Regions from separate parts of the Mesorhizobium sp. P3_B5 genome, predicted to be linked through region 1. Evidence: predicted binding sites of a transcription regulator. Region 1 holds the regulator's gene; the other holds the start of a gene.
The links. The regulator LexA, encoded in region 1, represses DNA repair genes until DNA is damaged. The targets are predictions, from matches to a motif close to TGTTCNNNNTGTGTTCNG.

Region 1 (3,879 bases):
AACGAAATCTGGCTGCCGCGTTTATTGCCGTCGCGGGTGCTTTCCAGCGTCAGCCCGTAAGCGCTGCACTTGGCCTCGACGAGTTCGATGAACAGGTCGGCCAGCGCAATGCTCTTGCTTCGCACCGCCGTCATGTCGACATCGCTCCAGATGTCGAGCGCGCCCTTCAGCGTGCGCATCGACAGCACCGGTTGCGTGCCGCACAGAAAGCGGCGGATGCCAATGCCGGCGGCATAGCCCGGCTCGAAGGCGAAGGGCCTTGCATGGCCCCACCAGCCGGTGAGCGGCTGCTGGATGTCGGCCAGATGGCGCTCGGCCGCATAGATGAAGGCAGGGGCGCCCGGGCCGCCATTCAGGTATTTGTAGGTGCAGCCGACAGCGAAGTCGGCGTTTGCCTTGTCCAGTTCGACTGGCATCGCACCGGCGGTGTGGCAGAGATCCCAGACGATCAGCGCACCGGCATCCTGAGCCTTGCGCGTCAGCGCCGGCATGTCGCGCAGCTCGCCCGACTTGTAGTTGACGTGGTTGACCAGCACCACGGAGGTGCGTTCGTCGATCAGCTCTTCGATATCAGGCGCGTCGAAACCCGAAAGGCGCAGCTGAGTGTTCTTTCGCGTCGAGACCACGCCTTCGGCCATGTAGAGGTCGGTCGGAAAACTGTCACCCTCGGCGACGATGACCGGCCGCTCCGGCCGCATGGCCATCGCGGCGTGCAGCAGCTTGTAAATGTTGACCGAGGTCGTGTCACAGACCACCGTCTGGCCGGCGGCGGCGCCGATCAGGCGCCCAAGCTGGTCACCGAGCTCGAGCGGCATGTCGAACCAGCCGGCCGTGTTCCAGGCGCGGATCAGGTCATGCGCCCATTCCTCGGTCGCCGCCTTGCGCAACTCGTCGAAAGCGGCATGCGAGGCAGCCCCCAGCGAATTGCCGTCGAGATAGATCACTCCTTGCGGCAGCACAAAGCGGTCGCGCATGGCGCGCAGCGGATCCGCGGCATCCATCGCCTCGATGGCCGCCAGATCGGGAATTCCTGTCATGGTTTGTCTGCTCCCCCAACATTCGACGCAACGCCGGAACGACGGCATCCATCGGTCACCAGCGCTTTTCCACCACCTGGCATCGCGCGGCAAGGTTCCACCGATGACAAGCTGTCCGACCAGGTGCTGAAAATCAGGAGCCAAACCTGCCCAAGGTTGGCGTTTTGACTTCGTTTCGTTCACGGTGCATTAACCAAATCGCCCCGTCGATATGGCTGCAATTGCCCGCCATCTTTGCCGACTGACGGCCGATTCCAATGCCGCCTTTTGGGAACCCAGAGGCGGCAAACGGAAGCAGAATCAAGGCGATGAGGCGCGAACCGGTGAAAGCGCGGCGGTGCCGTTGGCGCGGCGGTATCGTTTCCAGAGCCCTAACATATTCATTAAACTTTAAACGGTTGCGGAACACAACTGGAACAGATAGTGTTTGTTCTGTGTTTGTTTTTCTGATTCTGGTTCGAAATCTCTGGTTCGAAACCCTTGGGGGCCGCCATGCTGACGCGCAAGCAACATGAACTTCTGATGTTCATCCATGAGCGACTGAAGGAGAGCGGCATTCCGCCGTCGTTCGACGAGATGAAGGAAGCGCTGGACCTTGCCTCCAAGTCAGGCATTCACCGGCTGATCACGGCGCTGGAAGAACGCGGCTTCATTCGCCGGCTACCCAACCGTGCCCGCGCCCTGGAAGTGCTGCGGCTGCCGGACTCGATCGCGCCCGGCCTCAACGCAGCGCGCAAATTCTCGCCGAGCGTTATCCAGGGCAGTCTTGGACAAGGCGGCCTCGGGCGGCAAATCAAGCCAGCGCCTTCGCGCATGCCTTCGGCCGGCAATGACGACGATGTGGTCGCCGCCGTGTCGATCCCGGTGATGGGACGCATTGCCGCCGGTGTGCCGATCGACGCCATCCAGCACCAGACGCATTCGATCTCGGTGCCACCGGACATGATCATGGGCGGCGAACACTATGCACTGGAGGTGAAGGGCGATTCGATGATCGAGGCCGGCATTTTCGACGGCGACACGGTCATCATCCGCAACGCCGATACCGCCAGCCCGGGCGAGATCATCGTGGCGCTGGTCGATGACGAGGAAGCGACGCTGAAGCGGTTCCGCCGCAAGGGCGCCTCGATCGCGCTCGAGGCCGCCAATCCGGCCTATGAGACCCGCATTTTCGGCCCGGACCGGGTCAAGGTGCAAGGCAAGTTGGTCGGGCTGATCCGCCGTTACTGAGCCGGCTTGACGGCTGATTTTTCGGGCTTCTTGTAGGGCGGTAGCCCCCTCGCTTCGCGAGAGAATTTTCGTTGGACGTGCCAGGGGCGGTATGGCTTGTCGACGGCAAAGTCGATCTCTGCCGGCCTGGTCGCCGATTGCGGATCGAAGAAGATGGCTGCGCTGCCCGAACGGGCAAGTTGTCGTTTGTTGACGACAAGGACCAGCGGATCGCGGCAAGGGTCATAGGCGGTGGCGTCGTCGATGACAATCAGGGTCGCGAAAGAGCAGGCTTTCCACGCGTTCTTGCGGTCTTCGACATAGGCGACGATCGCGCCGGAGGGATGCCGTGCAAGGCACAGCCCGGCTTTGCAATAGAAGGGCGAGCCTGGCGGCAATTCGGTCGGGTCGGCAATATCGAATTGTTCGCTGCTGTTGTCGAACGTCTCGGGCTCGACGATGGTTTCGGACTTTAGGGCGCGCTTCCAGTTGTCGGTCGTGAATTCGTTCGAACGCGCCCGGTTGAGGGCCAGCTCACCGCCGCCAATCGGCAGCGCAACCAGATGGGCGTCCTCGGAAATCAGCACGTCGGGCGTGCGTGTGTCGGAAATCGTCAGCAGGCCTGCGAGTGCAAATGGCAGTGCTGCCAGCCGAAGCCATGTCGTCGCCATGGTGGCGATGATCAGCGCGATGGTCGTCAGAAACACCGATTTGAGCGAGATCAACCCGACCGCATCGATCGGCGAGCGCTCCGAAATCCATGCCGACAGGGCGATCATCGCCGTCAGCCCCTTGCCCATCAAATACAGTGGTATTCCATCGGCGCCAAACGGCATCGCAAGGGCGCTGATCACGGCCAAAAGCATGACGACGGAGACGATCGGCATGATGGCCAGATTGGCGAACAGGCTGAGCGGCGACACACGCTGGAAATGCCATATGGCGAACAGCGCGGTGGCGCTGCCGGCGATGATCGAGGTCATGGCCAGACCGCCTGTCGCCAGCAGGAATTTTCGACTGAGGAAGGCTGGCAGTGAGCGCCGAGGCGGTGGTGACGTTGCCTTGCCCTCGCGGTAGTCGGACCAACCGGCATAGGCGCCGACCAGCGCCGCGGTGGCGGCGAAGGACATCTGGAAACTCGGGCCGACGACTTCGTGCGGCGACACCAGGATGACGGCGATGGCTGAGATCGCCAGATTGCGCATGGTGAGTGCTGCCCGATCGAACAGCACGGCGATCAGCATCACCGCCAGCATGATGAAGCTGCGTTCGGCTGCAACCACGACGCCTGAAATGACGAGATAGGCAGCGATGGAAATGAGCGCGGCAGCCGCGGCATATTTCTTGACCGGCCGGTGTGAGGAAAAATCCGGAAACAGGGCAAAGGCGCCGCGCAGCAGCGCCATGATGGTGCCGGCGACCAAGGCCATGTGAAGGCCGGAAATGGAGATGATGTGATAGATGCCGGTGCGCCGCATCGCCTCATTGATCTCTTCCGGGATGCCGGCACGCACGCCGACAATCAGTGCCGCGGCAATCTCACCTTCTGCGCCGCCGATTTTGCCCCTGATACGGTCTGCAATGTTCTCGCGCGCGTTTTCGATCGCGGAAGAAAGCCGTGCGGTAAGCCGCG
Region 2 (3,879 bases), on a different contig from region 1:
CGACGGCCGAGATTGCGGTAGCCGGCGAGCTTGTAGAAGGTCTTGTCGAAAGCTGGGTCGATGACCACCGAGGTGCGGCCGGAAGCCAGCGCGTGGACCACGTCGCCAAACCCCGGCTTGTCCTTGCCGTCATTCTTCAGCGCCCACAAAAGCGTCACCAGACCGGCCGGAGCCGGCTTGATCAACGCCGGCACGAAGACATGGTAGGCGCCAAAGCGCACGCCGAGGCGGCGGAGCGCGGCGCGTCCCTCCTGGTCGAGCGACTTCATCTCCTCGGCGATGTCGCGGCGGTTGATGAGGCCGAAATGCTCGACGAGCTGGAAGGCGATGCCGCGGCCGATGCCGGTGATCTGCTCGGCGTTCTTGAGGTCGACCAGCGGCTTCAGCAGGGATTCGATCTGGAAATTGACGAAGCGCTCGGCGCGCGCCGCGACCTTGTCGCGGGCGGGGCCGGTGAGCTGCTCGTCGGCCAGCAGCACGAGGCGCGGCTTCAGGGCTTCGTCGCCCGAAACCAGCGTGCCGATCGGCGCGCCAATCCAGCGCAGCGTGCCGTCCGAGCCGAGCGCGATATCACCATTGGACGAGGCACCGAAGCGTTCGGCGCGCGCCTCGAACTCGGCGGCAAGCGCCTTCTGGGCTGCCGCACGCACGGCCTTGGCGTCTTCGCCGCCGGCGCTCTGGTCGGCGGTGAAGCGGAATCCTTGCAACTCGCCGACATGGTGGCCTTCGACAAGGACGGTTCCGGTTGGGCTGATTTCGGCTTCAGGCATGGTATTTTCTCTAAGGCGCCGCATGAGGACGGAAGTCCTGCGGTCTACGAAGCGTTTCGTCAACCGCTCATGCAGCGCATCCGACAATCTGTCTTCGATTTCGCGCGTCTTTTCCTGCCAGTGTGCCTGATCGGCCAGCCAGCCGGGTCGGTTGGACACGAATGTCCAGGTGCGGATCTCGGCAATACGGTGCGACAGCGTGTCGATGTCGCCCTCGGTGGTGTCGGCGCGGCGCACCTGCTCGGCCATGTAGTTCTCGTCGACATGACCGTGCCTGGCCAGGTCCATGTAGATCGAGGCGATGAGGTCCGAATGCTGGGCCGGCGCGATCTTCCGGTAGTCGGGCAGGGCGCAGGCTTCCCACAGAAGCGCAACGCGTTTGGGGTCGGTGGCCAGCGCCTTTATGTCCTCGTCGCGGGACAAATACTCGAGCGCCTGAGCGTCGACCGCCGGCAGCGCCCGCGTCAGGCCTTCGACCGGCGCGTTGGTCTCGATCGAGCGCTTCAGCGCATCGAGGCTGGCAAAGTCGAAACGGGCAGAGCGCCATTGCAGCACTTTCACCGGATCGAACTCATGTCCTTCGATCCGCTTGACCAGTTCCTCGTCGAGCGGATCGACCTGGCCGGTGACGCCAAAGGTTCCGTCGCGCAGATGCCGGCCGGCACGACCGGCGATCTGGCCGAGTTCGGCCGCCGTCAAATTGCGGTACTGGTAGCCGTCGAATTTGCGGTTCTGGGCGAAGGCGACGTGATCAAGATCGAGGTTGAGGCCCATGCCGATGGCGTCGGTGGCGATCAAGTAGTCGACATCGCCCGACTGGAACAGCGCCACCTGCGCGTTGCGGGTGCGGGGCGACAGCGCGCCGAGCACGACGGCAGCACCGCCCTGCTGGCGGCGGATCAGTTCGGCAATGGCATAGACCTCGTCTGCGGAGAAGGCGACGATCGCCGTGCGCCGGGGCAAACGGGTCAGCTTCTTCGATCCGGCATAGGCGAGATGCGACAGCCGCGGCCGCGTCACCACCGAGACGCCCTTCAGCAGGCGCTGCAGGATGCCATGCATGGTGGCGGCGCCCAGCAGCAACGTCTCCTGGCGGCCACGCAGATGCAGGATACGGTCGGTGAAGATGTGGCCGCGTTCGAGATCGCCGGCCAGCTGCACCTCGTCGATGGCAACGAAGGCGGCGTCGGTCTCGCGTGGCATGGCTTCGACGGTACAGACGGAATATCTGGCGCCTGCCGGTTGGATCTTCTCCTCGCCGGTGATGAGCGCCACCTTGTGGGCGCCGACCTTCTCGCAGACGCGGGCATAGACTTCGCGGGCAAGCAGCCTGAGCGGCAGGCCGATAATGCCGCTTTCATGCGCCACCATGCGCTCGATGGCGAGATGGGTTTTGCCGGTGTTGGTCGGGCCAAGCACGGCGGTCACGTCGCGGCCCGACAGGATCAGCGGCTCAGTGTGTTTCGGCTGAATGTTCATCGACCTGGAAATAAGGCTTTCTGCCGTGTTGTCGGGAGCGCGCCTTAATGTGGCGCGTGTGACAGGCGACACATAGGGATTTCGTGCGCGAAGCGAAAGCGGAATGTTCCTGCCTGCTGTCCGAGGGTCGCGTTCGAGGGCCGAATCCGTCCGCGGTTAACAGTTGGAACGAGTCTGGAACGAATCGGCGACGAATCAGTGACTCATGCAGATTCAGCTTTTGTTCACGGCTACATGTGGATTTTTGACCGGCGAGTCTCACCACATGCTGAATCGCTGGAACTGGCCCGATTCATGCAGGCGAACGCTGATGTTAACCTTTGCCGGGGAAGGATCGGATCCTTGCGGCGGACCTTGCCCAAGATTATGAAATTGTTGATCTTTCCTAACGCGCTTTAATCATTTGGAGGGTGGTTTCAGACTTCGCCGTTAACGTTCCGGTCAAAGCCGGAACGAATGGGCGACGAATCAGCGATGGCCCGATTTTCCCGGTTTGTTCACCCCAATATCTTGTGTTGTGAACAGGTTTTCCACCGAGAATCCACAGGCTTGCTAACAGGTTTCGCACAGGCGGCGCTGTTGCCGTTAACATCTGCGTACCGGAGTGGCACAGATCGGCGCCGTGCTCATCCGTCGATGCACGACGACGAGCCTCGGCTGACAATGCCAACGGCCCGTTTTAAGATACGTCCTCTCCCGTTGCATAGCGCTGTAATGTGGGGCCGACGTTCAGGATGATTTCGTCGTGGGACAAGGCGACGACGGGCGGAAGCCGCAGCAAGTATCGACACATCGCCAAACCCAGCAGCTGGCTTGATACGAGCCCGGCCCGTCGACCCGCATCGGCGGCGGCTCCGGCCGACCCAACCACTGGCCACACCTGGTTGGCAAACACCTCGCGCAATTTCTCGGCGGCAAATTCGTTCGAGGTTGCCGAACGCAGCAGAATTGCCATGCCGGGACCGCTGGTCGGACCTTCCCAGATTTCGAGGAAACGTCTGATCAGGGCTTCGCCGACGGCGCTGCGGTCGATCACCTGCAATTCCGGCAATTGCAGATCGACGACCGCTGCCCTGGCGAACAGTTCGTCCTTGCTGCGGAAATAGCGGATCACCATGGCCGGATCGATAGCGGCCTGCGCGGCGACGTCGCGAATGGAGGCGCCCTCATAACCGTGCTCGGCGAACAGGAGCCGTGCGGCTTCGAGGATATGGGTCCGCGTGCGGTCCGACTTGCTGATTTTCATAGGCTGATTCTCGATCATGAACCTCATATGCCAACGACTGTTGACAAATGCAATGGCGTCGATTAAAAAGTCAACACTCGTTGATAAATGGAGAGAGAAATGCTACCCTATACAACAGAAGTGATGATCATTGGCGCCGGCCCGACCGGCATGGCGCTGTCCATCGTGTTGCACCAGGCCGGTGTCGACCACGTTCTGATCGACAGGCTGGAGCAGGGCCTTCAGAGCTCGCGCGCCGGCGTCATTCACGCGCAGACGCTGGAAACGCTGGAGCCTCTCGGCGTGACGCCGCGGCTGGGCGAACTTGCCCTGAAGCTGCAGAAATTTGCCTTCCGCGACCGCAACCGGGCGCTGCTCAACCTCGCTTTCGGCAAGCTTCCGTCA

Region 2: AC1DVW_RS18775 (helicase-related protein) is a predicted target of LexA. The motif match lies at 2,414-2,431, and genes of this name have one in related genera.

What each region holds. Positions count from the first base shown of each region.
Region 1 is NZ_JBFUGR010000005.1:432,384-436,262, reverse strand. Features, by position in the region: gene kynU (kynureninase) at 1-1,037, opposite strand, end outside; gene lexA (transcriptional repressor LexA) at 1,530-2,267, shown strand; gene AC1DVW_RS16360 (ComEC/Rec2 family competence protein) at 2,261-3,879, opposite strand, start outside.
Region 2 is NZ_JBFUGR010000007.1:18,834-22,712, forward strand. Features, by position in the region: gene AC1DVW_RS18775 (helicase-related protein) at 1-2,249, opposite strand, end outside; gene AC1DVW_RS18780 (TetR/AcrR family transcriptional regulator) at 2,929-3,495, opposite strand; gene AC1DVW_RS18785 (FAD-dependent monooxygenase) at 3,595-3,879, shown strand, end outside.